2 regions of the Micromonospora sp. NPDC048935 genome follow, and region 1 is predicted to be linked to the other one. Evidence: riboswitches for the same ligand, from Rfam matches in the RefSeq annotation. Region 1 holds a riboswitch; the other holds the start of a gene.
What was found. A riboswitch is a leader RNA that binds a small molecule or an ion and turns the genes downstream of it on or off. The one in region 1 is predicted to bind cyclic di-AMP.
Positions count from the first base shown of each region.

Region 2: it holds a riboswitch for cyclic di-AMP, as region 1 does, so the genes downstream of both, ACGFIW_RS05250 (C39 family peptidase) here and ACGFIW_RS32335 (NlpC/P60 family protein) in region 1, are expected to answer to the same signal.

Region 1 covers NZ_JBICTZ010000018.1:79,656-87,296, reverse strand. Annotated here, with positions in the region: gene ACGFIW_RS32365 (LD-carboxypeptidase) at 1-889, shown strand, start outside; gene ACGFIW_RS32360 (cellulose binding domain-containing protein) at 985-1,800, shown strand; gene ACGFIW_RS32355 (hypothetical protein) at 1,874-2,047, shown strand; tRNA gene ACGFIW_RS32350 (tRNA-Gly) at 2,138-2,211, opposite strand; gene ACGFIW_RS32345 (pyridoxamine 5'-phosphate oxidase family protein) at 2,569-3,126, opposite strand; gene dcd (dCTP deaminase) at 3,204-3,782, shown strand; gene ACGFIW_RS32335 (NlpC/P60 family protein) at 3,843-4,829, opposite strand; cyclic di-AMP (ydaO/yuaA leader) riboswitch at 4,897-5,032, opposite strand; gene ACGFIW_RS32330 (N-acetylmuramoyl-L-alanine amidase) at 5,267-7,273, shown strand; gene ACGFIW_RS32325 (NlpC/P60 family protein) at 7,330-7,641, opposite strand, start outside.
Region 2 covers NZ_JBICTZ010000001.1:1,053,995-1,061,635, reverse strand. Annotated here, with positions in the region: gene ACGFIW_RS05270 (aspartate aminotransferase family protein) at 1-824, opposite strand, end outside; gene ACGFIW_RS05265 (glycosyltransferase family 2 protein) at 1,116-2,144, shown strand; gene ACGFIW_RS05260 (hypothetical protein) at 2,113-2,571, shown strand; gene ACGFIW_RS05255 (alpha/beta fold hydrolase) at 2,659-3,405, opposite strand; gene ACGFIW_RS05250 (C39 family peptidase) at 3,539-4,378, opposite strand; cyclic di-AMP (ydaO/yuaA leader) riboswitch at 4,612-4,753, opposite strand; gene ACGFIW_RS05245 (hypothetical protein) at 5,019-5,807, opposite strand; gene ACGFIW_RS05240 (hypothetical protein) at 5,940-6,383, opposite strand; gene ACGFIW_RS05235 (acyltransferase family protein) at 6,476-7,641, opposite strand, start outside.

The DNA of each region.
Region 1 (7,641 bases):
CACCCGCACGGTGGGCGCGTCCGCGGCGGCGCGGGCGGCGGACATCAACGCCGCCTTCGCAGATCCCCAGGTACGCGGCCTTCTCGCCGTTGTCGGAGGCGACGACCAGATCACCGTCATCCCGCATCTCGACGCCGACCTCGCCCGAGCCGATCCGAAGCCGTTCCTCGGCACCAGCGACAACACCAACCTGCACCAGTGGCTCTGGGGCCTCGGCATCGCCAGCTTCTACGGTGGGTCCTCCCAGGTGCACCTCGGCCCCGGGCCGGCCGTGGACGACATCCACGCCCGGTCGCTGCGAGCGGCGTTACTCACCGGCGAGCGGTTGGAGATCACCGACCCGGGCGAGTCCGAGGACATCGGGATCGACTGGGCCGACCCGCGGGCGTTGACGTCCTTCGGAGAACGCGAACCGACGGAATCATGGAGCTGGCACGGGCCGCGTCGCGCAGTTACCGGCCCCACCTGGGGTGGGTGCCTGGAAGTCATCCAGTGGATCCTGACGGCGGGGCGCTTCCCGTCCACTCCGGAGGCTCTGCGGGGCGGGGTGCTGGTCATCGAGACGTCGGAGGAGCTTCTCCCGGCCGGCGAGGTCGGCTGGATCGTCCGATCGCTCGGTGAACGCGGTCTCCTCAGCGCCGTCGACGCGGTGCTGGTCGCCCGCCCCCCGGTCTCCGACCAGACGCGCCGACCCCCCGTCGCGGAGCGGGCACGGCTACGCGAGCAGCAGCGCGACACAGTCGTCGACATGGTGACCCGCTACAACCCGGAGGCAGTCGTCTGCGTCGGCATCCCCTTCGGCCACACCCGACCACAGTGGATCCTTCCCCACGGCGGCCCGGTCACCGTCGACGGTGTGGAACGCCGGGTGTTCGCCGACTACCGATAGAGCCCGTGCACTCGACGTCCAATCAATTGACAGGCGTTGATTGATGCGGTCAACTGGCGACGCCCGTATCCCCCGGCTCACCCAGGAGGACCCTCTTGCGTACGCTCCTGACGCTCGCCGCAGCCGCCGTCTGCGCCGCCGGTGCACTGGCCGTCCCCGCAGCGGCGGCGCAGGCCGATCCGGCCGGCACCGCCCCGGCCGGCGCGACCGTCCCGGCCGACGCCTGCGCCGGTACCGTCCAGATCCAGTCGCTCACCTTCAACCCGCCGCGGGTGGTTCCGGGCCAGGCCGTCACCGCCACGGCCGTCGGGCAGAACTGCACCGCCCAACAGCAACAGTTCGGCACGGCGATCTACGCCCGGTTCGTCGGCTCCACCCCCGGCATCCCCACCGGCTGCCCGGCCCTTCCCCCGCTGCCGGGCTGGGCGGTCACTGTCGATCCGGGCGCGACCTTCAGCTGGCGCGACGGTTACCTGGTCTCCTCCGGCTGTACGGCCACCGGTCTGGAGGTCACGGTCCGGGTAGAGGACACCGCCACCGGCACCGTGCTCACCCGGACCGCCACGGTGCCGATCGGCCCGCCGCCGGCGGCGCCCTGCACCGTGAGCTACCGCACCGGGAGCGAGTGGCCGGGAGGCTTCACCGCCCAGATCACCATCAAGAACACCAGCACCGTGCCGGTCAACGGTTGGGCGCTCAGCTTCACCTTCCCCGGTGACCAGCACATCGTCCAGTCCTGGTCCGCCACCGCCCAGCAGAGCGGTGCCACCGTCACGGCCCGGAACGCCAGCTACAACCCCCTGGTGGCGCCGGGCGCCTCGGTGGTCTTCGGCGTCCTGGGCACCTGGCAGGCCAGCGACGCGGTACCAATTGCGTTCACGCTCAACAACGTCAGCTGCGCCGCCGGGTAGCCCGCGCACCGGACCCGGCAACACGCTCGCGTCGCGGGCGCCCGGCGCCAGCCTGCGAGACATCGTGGCCCGGATGGGCCACGACAGTCCCCGCGCGACGCTGATCTATCAGCACGCCAATCGGGAGGCCGACCAGGTCATCGCCGACGCGATCGACAAGGCCGTCAGGGCGGCCCGACGCAAGCCGAGCAAGCGCAAGGTCAAGCGGGTTGCCGAGGGCAACGGACCGGCCGCCGAGGCGAGCTAATGGCCCACTAATGGCCCATCCCTGTTTCAGCATGACCTAGAACCACGGAAGCCCTGGCGGGACATCCGTCCTGACCAAGGCTTCCGTACGTGGAGCGGGTGACGGGAATCGAACCCGCACTGTCAGCTTGGGAAGCTGATGTTCTGCCATTGAACTACACCCGCAAGCGGCACCACTGTACCCGAGTCGCCGTGCCCGTGCACCCAGGCACCCCGGCCCGCCGCTTGCCCGCGTGCCGCTCTGCCCGCTCTGCCTGGTTCGGCCCGGGTTCGGCCCGGCTTGATCCACTCGGGTTCCTGAAAGTCGGGGTGTCCGAGCGGCCGGGACACCGCGATTTCATGATAATCGAGTCGATCATGCGGGGCGGCGCCCGCAGGCCGGTGCCGGGCAGCGCCGGACGGGGCGGGGCAGGGCAGGGCAGGGCAGCGCGCGGCGGCGCGGCGCGGGGGGCAGCGCCGGGCGTACGGCCGAATGCCGGCTCCGTCAGCACGGAGCCGGCACCGACTGTCTCTGGGCCGTGGTCAGGCGGCCGTGCACTGGACGTCGCGACTGCGGCGGGCCGGGCGGGTCGACGGCACGGTGAGTGGCGCGGCAGCCGCCGTCGGGGCGTGCGGGTCGAGCCAGACCCGAACGGCCGGACGGCCCGGCGTAAGGCCCGGGACGCCCGCGAGGTGCTGCTCGCGGCGGGTGAGCATCGCCACGTCGATGGTGAACTCGAAGAGCCTCCAGTCGACCTGCGGCTCGGCGCGGGCGCTCTGCGCCAGTTGCGCCACCCGGGCCGGATCGGTCACCGGACGGGCATGCCCCGCCACGTACGCCTCGTCGTCGCTCTCCTCCGGGGGGAACGAGTGCAGCGCGTAGCGGCCGTCGCGTTCGAGGTCACGGCGCTTCGGAGAGTCGATGATGAAGCAGAACAGACCCTCGTCGGTGATGACCGGGGAGACCGGATGGACCCGGGGCCCGCCGTCGGCGCGGACCGTGGCCAGGTAGCCGAAGCCCGGCCCGTACTGCTGGAGGAGAACGCGGATCCCGTCGGCGAGTCGGGGCTCGTCGGCGGCGAATTCGGACCAGGAAGCCATGCGAGCATTCTATCGAACAAATGTACGAGCAGCGACCTCGACACGCTGGTCACCCCCCGCCTCGCTATGGTGGTCCGATGCTGCTCTCCGACCGCGACCTGGTCTCCGAGATCAAGGCCGGCACGCTGGGCCTGGAGCCGTTCGAGCCCACCCTGGTCCAACCTTCCAGCATCGACGTGCGACTGGACCGGCTGTTCCGCGTCTTCAACAACCATCTCTACACCCACATCGATCCGGCGATGCAGCAGGACGACCTGACCTCGGCGATCGAGGTGCCCGACGGGGAGCCGTTCGTGCTGCACCCCGGTGAGTTCGTGCTCGCCTCGACGCTGGAGGTCATCTCGCTCGGTGACCAGCTCGCCGGCCGGCTGGAGGGCAAGAGTTCGCTGGGGCGGCTCGGGCTGCTCACGCACTCCACGGCCGGCTTCATCGACCCCGGCTTCTCCGGTCACGTCACGCTGGAACTCTCGAACGTGGCCAACCTGCCGATCACCCTCTGGCCGGGAATGAAGATCGGGCAGCTCTGCATCTTCCGGCTCTCCTCGCCGGCCGAGCACCCGTACGGTTCGGCGGTCTACGGCTCGCGCTACCAGGGGCAGCGGGGGCCGACGCCGAGCCGTGCCTGGCAGCACTGGCGCACCTGGCCCACCCGCTGAACCCGTGACGACGAGGGCCCGCCGCGGCGGATCGCGACGGGCCCTCGGTCAGCGCACTGATCAGCCTGGACGGCCGTAGCTGTGGACCTGACCGTCGTCGGCCCGCTTCATCTTGACCGGTTCGCCGGCCTGCGAGGCGTGCACCACCCAGCCGTCACCGACGTACATGCCGACGTGGTGGATGTCGCTGTAGTAGAAGACCAGGTCACCGGGGCGCAGGTCGCCCTTGCTGACCTTCCTGGTGGCGCGGCTCTGCGCGGCGGCGTTGTGCGGCAGGGACACCCCGGCCTTCGCCCAGGCGGCCAGCATCAGCCCGGAGCAGTCGTACGAGTTCGGGCCCTCGGCACCCCAGACGTAGGGCTTGCCGATCTGCGCGCAGGCGAACTTGACCGCCGTGCCGGCGGCGCCACCGGGATAGCTGGCAGGGCAGGGCGCCGGGCGCAGCGGACCGCCGCCACCGCTGCCGTACACCTTGAGGCGCAGCTTCTGTAGCTTGTCGATCTCCTCGTTGATCTGCTTCTTCTTCGCCGCCAGCTGAGCCTCGGTGCGGGTCAGTTGGGCCACCATCGCATCGAGCGGCGCCTTCTGCCCGGCCAACGTGTCGCGCAGGTCGGCCACCTCGCGGACGTCCTGTTGCTGGTTGTGCGCGAAGCGGTCGAGCATTTCGAGCTGCCCGACCACCTCGCTGGGCGACCGGCTGCCCAGCACGGCGTTGACGGTCAGCACGTTCTCGCCCTTGTACGCGCGCACCGCCAGGGCGCTGACCTTGTCCATCGCGGCGTCGACCTGGCGCTCCAGCGGGACGATCCGGGCGGCAAGCGCGTCGGCCTGCCTGCGCTTGGCGGCGAGGTCGATCCGGGTGGCGTTGTGCTGTTCGATGATCGGTTCGAGTTTGTTCCAGTCGGCGTCGATCTGGCGCTCGATCTCGGCGACGGACGGGTCGGCGTGGGCCGCGGTGACGCTGCCGGTCAGGACGACGGCGACGCCGGCCAGTGCGGCGAGCGCGGTGGTGAAGCGGGACCAGCGTGGGCGCGGCGCGATCGACATGGGGTCGGCTGTTGCCGACCGCTCGGACGACGGCCGCGGGGCATGGAGTGCCACCGGGGTTCCGTACTCCTTCTTCCTGACCGCCTACCGGGTTAGCTGACGGGTTCGGGCGGGAAGTCGGCGCCCTACCGCAGTGGCTGCGGATTCACCCCGAGGGACGTGGGTCCCCGGTTCGTTCGGAAACGACTCGGCGGTGTCGGTCCGTTACCGCCCGGGCTGGGCGGAGCTGCTATCGGGCCGACGAAAGACCAGAGTAGAGACGCTCGTTACCACTTCGCAACCCGCACGGCCGTGACACTCCGTATCGATCGGAGAGGAGCATCGACCAGATGCGAAGATTTCTTTCTGGGCGGGTCGACACATAGAAAGGTATTGACGCGGACTCCCGGGCGGCGCGAAGGTGACCTGACCTGCACCCGTGGAATCTAGGGGGTTCGATGCACCCTCCAACCCTGTCCCCCGGCCGGCGCGCACTGCTCGCCGCCGCCGTGGTCGCCGCCGCGACCGCGGTGCCGCTACCCGCCAACGCCGCCGCCGCGCCCAGCGGCGACCGCCAGCAGCAGTACGCCGCCGCGGCGGCCGAGTTCGGCGTACCGACCGACGTGCTGCTCGGCGTCTCCTACCTGGAGTCCCGCTGGGACAGCAACGCCGGCACACCCAGCACCAGCGGCGGTTACGGCCCGATGCACCTGACCGACGCCAGACACGTGGCCGCGCTGCCCGTGGCCGGCCACCACGACACCGGCACAGGCACCGGCACCGGCACCGGCACCGGCACCGAGGATCCGCGCGGCGACGACTCCCGTACCCCGCTGGCACCCGCGCCTCGGCCGGCGGACCCGGCACCACCGGCCGCCGCGTTGCAGACCGTGGACGCCGCCGCCGCGCTGACCGGCGCGGCCCCCGACGCGCTGCGTACCGACGTCGGCGTCAACATCCGCGGCGGCGCGGCGCTGCTGGCCTCGTACCAGCGGGAGTTGGGTGCGCCCGTCGGTGCCGGCACCGACCCGGCCACCTGGTACGGCGCGGTGGCCCGCTACTCCGGCGCGGACACCGTCGACGCCGCGGCGGCCTTCGCCGACGAGGTCTTCACCACCATCGGCACCGGTGAGTCGCGGATGACCGACGACGGAGCGCGGATCACGCTGCCGGCCCGGGCGATCCGTCCGGAGCGCTCCTGGCTGGACCGACTGGGTCTGCGCCGGCTCGCCCGCCCGGACGGGCTGGAGTGCCCCCGCACCATCTCCTGCGAGTGGATCCCGGCGCCCTACGCGGCGTTCGGCGACGGGGACTACGGCAACCACGACCTGTCCGACCGGCCCGCCCGGCAGAAGGTCGAGTACATCGTCATCCACGACACCGAGGGCAGTTGGGCGACCACCCTGCAACTCGTGCGGGACCCGACCTACGTGAGCTGGCACTACACGCTGCGCTCGGTGGACGGGCACGTCGCCCAGCACGTGAAGACCAAGGATGTCGCCTGGCACGCCGGCAACTGGTACGTCAACGCCAAGGCGATCGGGCTGGAGCACGAGGGCTTCGCGGCGCAGGGCACCTGGTACACCGAGGCCATGTACCGGGCCTCGGCGAAGCTGGTCCGGCACCTCGCGCTGCGGCTGGGCGTCCCGCTGGACCGTCAGCACATCATCGGCCACGACAACGTGCCCGGCACCATCGCCGCGAACGTCCGGGGGATGCACTGGGACACCGGCCCGTACTGGGACTGGACGCACTACTTCATGCTGCTGCACGCGCCCCGGCTGGACACCGGCACCCCGGCCACCGGTCTGGTCCGGATCGACCCGGACTTCGCCACCAACCAGCCGGCGTTCATCGGCTGCGTCACCGCCGGTGTGCCGTGCGCGCCACGCGGCTCCTCGGCGGTGGTGCTGCGCTCCGCACCGGCCGCGGACGCGCCGCTCGTCAACGACATCGCGCTCCGCCCCGACGGCACCCCCAACACGATGGAGGTGTCGGACCACGGTGCCCGCGCCTCCGCCGGTCAGACGTACGCGCTTGCCGGCCGGCAGGGCGACTGGACGGCGATCTGGTACCTCGGGCAGCGGGCGTGGTTCCACAACCCGGCGTCCGCGCCCACCGCCAGCTGGACCGTCGGCGTGGTGGCCACCCCGAAGCCCGGTCGGGCCACCATCCCGGTCTACGGACGCGCCTACCCGGAGCAGGCCGCCTACCCGGCAGGTGTGCCCTACCAGGCGATCTCGCCGCTGCAGTACACCCTGGCCGCCGGACAGCGGTACGCCGTCGGCGCGGTGCTGCCGGGCGAGTACTACCGGGCCAGCACGTTCGACGGTTCCTCGCCCGGCGACTGGACGGTGATCCGCGGCAGGAACCGGTACGCGCAGATCCAGTTCGGCCACCGCATCATGTACGTCGACCTGGCCGACGTGCAGCTTCTGCCGTCCCCGGTGGGTGCGCCCCGCTGAGAAACCACGACGGCCCCCGGTCGGTGACCGGGGGCCGTCGTGTCGCGCGAGGTGGATCAGCCAGGTCTGCGGAACCCGGCGACGGGCATGGTGTTGATGCTGGACACCGACACCGGTTTACCGGCTCGTGGCGCGTGCACCATCTGGTTGTTACCCAGATACAGCCCGACATGACTCAGACCGGAGTAGAAGAAGACCAGGTCACCGGCACGGGCCTCGGATCGCGAGACGGCCTTGCCCTCGTTCCACTGGTCTCCGGTGTGGTGGGTGAGGTAGATCCCGGCCGACTTGTAGGCGTACTGGGTCAGCCCCGAGCAGTCGAACGAGTTCGGGCCGACGGCGCCCCAGACGTACGGATCGCCGACCTG
Region 2 (7,641 bases), on a different contig from region 1:
AGGAGAGCGTCCTTCATGTTGTCGTAGGCTTTGCGGAACACCGCTTCACGCGCCACGAAGGCGGAGATCGACGACTTGCCACCGCCGAAAGACTTCGAGGTGGTGAGGATGTCGGGCACCAGATCCTGGTGCCGCATAAAGTAGAACATCGTGCCCGTCTTGCCCCAGCCGGTGTAGATCTCATCGAAGATGAGGATGATTTTTTCGGCGGTGCAAAGCTCACGCAACCCAGACAGGAACTCGGGCGAACACCACTGCATGGTGGAGGCACTGAACGGCTCGATGAGGAGCGCGTAGACGTCGCAGCTTCCGTCCGTTCGCCGCGACGACGCCACCGCTTCGCGGACAGACTCCAGGTCGCCGTAGGTGAACGTGCGAATTCCCGGGATCGTCGGGAAGGCGAAGTGGGCCTGCGCACTGCCGGTGAGACCGCCGGAGCCGAGCAGTTTGCCGTGGAAGGCGATGTCGGCACGCAGTACGGTCCCGCGCTGCCCCCCATGGTATTTGTAGGCCAGCTTGACCGCGCCCTCCACCGCCTCCGCGCCGGAGTTGGGGAAGAACGACATGTTGAGGTCGCCCGGCAGGATCTGGGCGAGGTTGTGGCTCAGCGCCGCGATGTACGGTGAGAAGTACGTCTTGTGGACCTCCATCCGATGGCGCTCTTGAAAACGGCGGCGAGCGGCGAGCAGCCGAGGGTGGTTGTGCCCGTGGTTGAGCACGCCGACCCCGCCGGTGAAGTCGAGGATCTGGCGACCTTCTCTCGTGTACAGGTACGCCCCCTCGGCCCGGTCGACCAACTCGCGACCGAAGCCGAACGAAGTCATGAGCTTCACCTGCGACCTGTTCACGTACTTGCGGTACAGCTCCTGCACCTCGTCGACATCGAGGTCTTCCGCCTGCCCCAGATCGATGAGTTTCGCCATGCGCCCCTCCTGTGGGTCGTCAGCGTTGTTCGTGGTTCGCTACGACTATGGTGGAGCCGGTTATTCCTGCGTTGTCCTTGCGTTATCGGCCGTGTCGTAGACGGTCGAGAGTGCGGAGGCGGTCAAGGATTAAACGAGGATAGTCGATAGATAAAGCGATGGGCTTTACTGACTGCACCTATCGTCATCCGGATGTCGGAGGAACGCATGGAGCCGCTGGTTTCGATCGTCGTGCCCAACTACAACGGGGCTGACACGCTTCCCCTGTGTCTGCGCTCGCTACAGGGTCAGACCTACCCGAACATCGAGATCATCGTCGTCGATGACGGTAGTTCCGACGACTCGCTGGCGATTGCGAAGCGGTTCGGTGTCACCGTGACCAGCACCGGTTCCAACATGGGTTGCGGCGTGGCACGAAACACGGGCGTAGCGCGATCCACCGGGGAGATCGTGTTCTACGTCGACTCGGACATCGCGTTGGCCAGTGACGCCGTGGCCTCCGCTGTGGCAATTCTGCGCGGTGACTCGACCATCGGTGCGGTCTGTGGCGTCCAAGACGCAGAGCCGCTGGTGAACCGCACGCTGGTCGCCCAGTACCGAGGTTTGCAATACCACTACTGGTCGGCCAGTTCGGAAGGCGACGTGTCGTTCCTGTTTCCCTCGCTGTGTGCCATCCCGGCGAAGGTGCACACCGAGATCGGTTCCTTCAACCCGAAGCTGAAGCAGACGGAGGAGGTCGACTTCGGCTACCGGTTGTCACAGCGGTACCGCCTCCGGCTCAGCCAGGCGGTGCGGGGAAGGCACGCCCACGATCCCAGGTTGCGGATTCTCCTCCGTAAGCTGTTCCACCGGGCCCGACTACGCGTGCCGCTCTACGCGGATGCCCGCCACTTCGCCAACGGGTTCGAAACACGTCAACGAGCGTGGGCCAGTCTTGCGGCGGCGGCCTCGCTGCCCGCATTCCTGCTTCCGCTCATCTTGGGGCCGGCTGGGCTGCTCGGCCCTGTGTTGATGTTGGCAGTGTCGATCGCGTGCGATGCGGGCATGTACAGGTTCGTCTTCCGCCGGCGTGGACTGGCGTTCCTGGCCTTCTTCGTAGCGACCCACTATGTGGTGAACCTGACGATCGTCGCGGGCGTCGCCGTCGGTGCGGTCCAGTGGTCGGCCTCCAGGACGTTCCGTCGGCTCTATGAAGAGCACGATCTCCAGCCGGCGAGCTGACCGGCCGCGGGGGGCGACCGCATGCTGGGCGGGGTCGGAGTTCGGCGGAGGCGATGACGAACCGCAGCACCTCCTCGGCGCCCATCAGCGTGGCCCCGAGGTGTGCCACGATCCTTTGCTGCCCGTCGGCGAGGGTCTCGCTCTTGACCGACTCGATGTCCTCCTCGTCGATCCCGACGACATGCCGGACGACGGCTGCGGCGTCCGCGACCGGCCCGACGACGTCGACAGTCAGCACGACCCGTACGGCGTCCCGCAGCGCCTCCTCGATCGCGATGATCAACTCGGCCTCGTCCGGACCGTCCTCGTCCCGGCCCCGCAGCCCCGTCTCCCGGGTCTCCACCGGCCGGTCGACCGGCCCGGGGTCGAACGGGTCGATGGCGGTCCGCACGTACAGCGCCTCGACCGTTCAGGCTCACGGTGGTGATCAGGGATTGCTCGACTGTGGACATCCACGCGGGATGGTGGGCGTCCGGGTGTGGCGCCACTACCGGTTCTACACCCGCAACGAACCTCAGCGGTACGCGTCCAGCAGCGCCAGCACGGCCGCCGGGTCCTGCACGTGCGCGTTGTGCCCGAGGCCGGGCAGCGTGTCGACCGGTACGCCGTACTCCCTGAGCTGCGCGTCGGTGACCATCGGGTCGTGCTCGCCACGCGCCAGCAGCACCGGGGCGTCGGTCGCCGCCAGCAGCGCGCCCAGGTCGGGCTCGCCGACGGCGAAGGCGTGGGGATCCATGGCGAGACGCCACTTGCCGTCGACCTGACGAAGGCCGGCGTCCACCACCGGGTGGTCCGGTGGGAGCAGGCCGGCCAGCCCGGAGACGCGCAGGTAGCGGCGGGCCGCCTCGGTGCGGCTGGCGAACCAGCTCACCGGGCGGGCGGCGAGTTCGGCGGCACGGTCCAGCTCGGCGGGTGACCAGAGCGCCTTGATGCCGAACCCGACCACGGCGTCCACCGGCATCCCGGCGTCGCGCGCGGCCAACGCGAGGCCGACCACGCCGCCCAGCGAGTGCCCGAGCACGACGAGCCGGTCGTCGGGGGCGAGGGCCTGCGCGATCCGCTGTGCGAGACCGGCGAAGGAGTACGACGGCAGCGGCGGTGCCCAGCCGTGGCCGGCGAGGTCCGGTGCCAGCCACCGGCCGGGCCAGTGTTGTTCCAGGTGCGCCGCGCAGGGCAACCACACGTCACCGGTCGCCCCCATGCCGTGCAACAGCAGCAGGACCGGCCGTCGACCGGCGTGACCACCCGATTCGTCCACCACGGCCGCAGTCTCCCACGGTTCGCTGGCCGGGACGAGAGTCGCCGACGGGGGCGTACCCCGGGCCGGCGGGAGAGACGCCGCGGGCGTCGGCCCCTTGTGGGGGACGACGCCCGCGGCGGTTCGGGTGCCCGGGTCAGGCGGAGTAGCCCCGGCTGGTGATCCAGTTGGCCAGGTCGATGGTGGTGATCCAGTACGACGGGTCGGCCGGGTTCGCCGAGTCGGCGATCCGCACGGTGCGGCCGTTGTCCTTGTAACCCACGACAGCGACGTAGTGACCGCCGCCGTAGGAGTGCCAGCCGCCGTCGGTGTCGGTGGCGTCGCCGACGACGTTCGCCACCACGCCCCGGCCGTCGGTGATGGCCCGGACGACGTCGGCCTGGAGGCGGTCCATCTGCGCCGGGCTGGGCGCGCCGGGGAACATCCGGGTCCGGTACGGGGAACCCTTCACCTCGGCGTTGAGCGCCCGGGTGGTGTCCTCGGCCGAGTTGGTGCCCATCTCGGTGGTGCCCAGTTCGGCAGCGAGTTCTTCCTGGGTACGGTCGATCCCGCTGGCGCTGAGCGCGTTGCGGGTGGCCGCCGGGCCGCAGTTGTAGTACGTGTTCTGCGCCTCGTACTCGTAGTCGAGCACCTTGGTCGCCGGGGGCTTCGGCCGCTCCGGCTTACGGGTCAGGTCCGGGTTGCTGCTGACCTTGGCGGCGGGCGCGGGGGCGCTGGTGGCCGGGGCGGCGCTGGACGGCGCGGCGCTGGCCGACGGGGACGCGTCGCCGCGGGAGGTGGTGATGTCGCTGCGCATCTCGGCGACAGTGGTCGCGGTGCGCGGAGCGGCCGGGGCGTCGTCGGCGACGGTGAGCAGGGTGCCGGTGGTGGCGGCGAGCACGAGGGCCGCGGCGGAGGCGGCGACGATCTGGTACGGGCGCTCGGTCGCGATGCGGCGGAGCTGACGCTGCATGGTGTGCTTCACGGGGTCCTCCACGGATCGGGGGGAGAGCGGCACACCGGGGCGCGACCGGTGTCCGGGCAGGCGCCAGCGCGCGGACCGTGGTCCGCGGATGGTGAACCGCTCAGGGAATCGCCCGGCACGGCCGGGCGGGAGAGGCGATGACCCGAGGGGTCAGCTCACCGTCACTGGACGGATGAGCGGGGGCACCGCTGCGCCGTGGAGGCGAGGGAACAGCCGAGGGGTGGAAAGGTGCTGCACGAGTTGGGAACTCCTTCCGACACCGCCGACCGGGTTAGCTGACGGATTCGGGCGGGAAGATCGCCCTACCGCGGGCCGTGGCTCGCGGATTCACCCCGGACTTACTGATGGGTCCCCGGTTCGTTGATCACGATTGAGCGGGTCGGCGCGGCGTCGCCTCTTGCGATCGGTTACCGCACCGGACGGGACGACACTACTGGCCCACCCACACCCTGCCAAGCCGGCCTCACCTGCGTAAACCTCAATGGGAGCCGCAATTTCTGCGCGTATTGCCGATGACGTGACTCGATGGGACAACCGGTGACGGCGACGCCTCCGGTCGACAACCGGACAGGCCGCCGGCAATGCGGCCACAATCCCGGGAAAAATCGAGCCGATCGTGCCGGACGCCCGATTCGTAAATCCGTGACCGGGCTCACATAACGGATCGGGCTCGAAGGGCACGGGCCGGGCGCCAGCGTGCCACGACGGCGGGCCGGGGCACCCCGCGCACCAGCCGGCGGGCGGGCGCCGGGCTCGGCCGCAACCGGGCAACCGCCGTGGCCGCCTCCACCGCGAGGGTGCGCGCCGAGGAGGCGGCCAGGTCCGCATCCCGCCAGGCGGCCCGCTCCGCCGTGGCCGCGGCCTGGTAGTCGGCCAGCCGCGCGTCCCGGATCGCCCGGCTGAGCAGCGCCTCCTGCTCGACCGGGTGCCGCCGGGGATCCCAGCCGCGCCGCCGCCCGAAGACATCACCGAGCTGCGCCATGGTCAGGTCACCCCGCCAGTACGCCGCCGTCGCCGCCCGGTGCAGGTAGCGCTCCCGGGACGCGTACTCGGCGGGGGTGCGGGGGGTGCCCGGGGTGGGCAGCGCCCCGGACACCGCGAAGCGACGCGCGGCGGTGTCCGCCTCGTCGTACCGCGCCCAGGCCCGTTCCACCTGCTCCTGAGCCGTCAACCAGGCATCCCGTCGCCGCCCGGCCGTCTTGGCAGCGCCGGCCGCGGCGACGGCCACCTCCTCGGCGTACCGGTGTCTGTCGACGGTTTCGGCCGCGGCCACCTCGCGGGCGGTCGGGACGGGCGGCGGCGGGCCGTCGGCGGGCCGGTCCCGTTCGGGCCGGGCGACAAGCACGGCGAGGACGCCCAGTGCCAGCAGGAACAGGGCCGACCAGATGGCGGCTGCCTGCGGCACCTCGGTTACGAACTGGTAGAAGACGACTGTCTCCATGGTCGGCACCTCGCGGAGGAAGCAGAGCGATGGGAGCCCCACCGGCCGCCGGCCACGGCGGGCCACGGGATCGGCGGGGTGCGGAGCTGGTGGGTCGACAGGGCGCGGCGACGGGACGCGTGTCCCGCTGGCTCAGCGCCCGGGTGGGCCCCGGGGCGGCCAGTTGTGCAGACCGTCGACGAGCGGCAGCCGGTCGGACCCGGTCGCGCACACCGGCAGCACGCCGGTCGCGATGGCGCCCTGGGCGCCGGGGAGAGCCGGTTGTGCGTCGACCGACCAGGCCGGGAAGGCCCCCTCGGCGACACCCGCACCGGCCGCCGGCACCGGGTGCGCGGCCTCCTCGGCCGCCGCCGGCCAGGTGGGCCGGCAGGCCGCCGCGGGCGGACCGGAGCCGAACGGCGACAGCACCGCGCTCAGGCTCGGCACCGCGCTCAGGCTCGGTAGGGCGCTTGGCGTCGGCACGGTGGCCGGGCCTGCGCCGAGCGCCAGGGCCGCGACGACGGCGAGGCTGGTCAGCACCCGTGTCGCCCAGCGCGCCACCCACCACAGCGGACAGGTGAACGCGACCGGAAGCACCTCCCCACGCTACCGTCGTGCCGACGCCTGGCGCACCGACCACGGGCGTGTCGGCGTACGCCGCGCCGAGACGCTGACCTGGGTGGACGGTGTCAGCGGGTGTCCGCGTACGTCGATCGATTCTCGGTCTGGTCGGGCCCGCCGGGCTCGGCTCGGGCACCCACGCCGCCGGTCGCGTCGGCGGCGGCCTGGGTCGCGGCGGTGCGTTGTCCGGGCACGGACACCGGTCGGGCCGGACGGCGCGGCGCGAGCCGGCGCATCATCGGGGTTTCGACGAAGCGGTGCAGCAGCCCGGCGAGGACCAGGTTCGCCAGCAGGAAACCGAGCACCACGGCCGGGCCGCGCCAGCCCGGGAAACCGGTCCCCCAGTCACCGCTGAAGCGCAGCACGCTCGTCATCACCAGCACGTGGACCAGGTAGAAGGCGAAGGAGACCTCGCCGAGCCAGACCAGCGGCCGGGACCGCCACGGCGACCGCCGGTCCCGCACGTCCGCGTCCGCGGCGGCGGTGATGACGAGCAGGTACGCGACCGCGAGCAACGTGGTCCACAACTCCGCGGGGATCCACTGCGCGGCCACCACCCAGACGCCCACGAAGATGACGCTGGCCCAGGTCAGCCCGGGGCCCCGCCAGAGACCCCGGCGCATCAGCTCGGCCGCCACCGCGCCCAACCAGAACTCCAGCGACCGGGCCGGCGGGAAGATCTGGGTGAACCACCACCGGCTCACCTCGGGCACCAGGTGCTGGGCCGGCCAGAGCGCGAGGATCAGCAGGGGCAACGCGACGAGCAGCACCACGAGCAGCGTCGGCCGGGCCCGGCGCAGCAGCGGCAGCACCAGCGGCAGGCAGAGGTAGAAGAAGAACTCGCAGGACAGCGACCAGCTCACCGTGTTGATGCTGTAGAACCAGCCCGGGCGGGGATCCCACGCCTGCAACAGCAGCAGGTTCTCCAGCGCGGCCGCCGGCAGCACCGGGTCGGCGAACCACCAGGCGACGAGCACCGTCGCCCCGAACAGCACCAGGTGGTTGGGGTAGATCTTGGCAACCCGCCGCCGCCAGAAGGTGCGCCGCGAGTCGCCCTCGCGCGCCGACCAGACCAGCACGAACCCGCTGAGGATGAAGAAGAACTGCACCCCGGACAGGCCGAGGCTGAACACCTTGTCGACCACGGCCTTGTAGTCCGGTTCGGCGATGATCCGCATGGTGCCCGCGTGGAAACCGAAGACCAGCAACGCGGCGATCCACCGCAGCCCGGTCA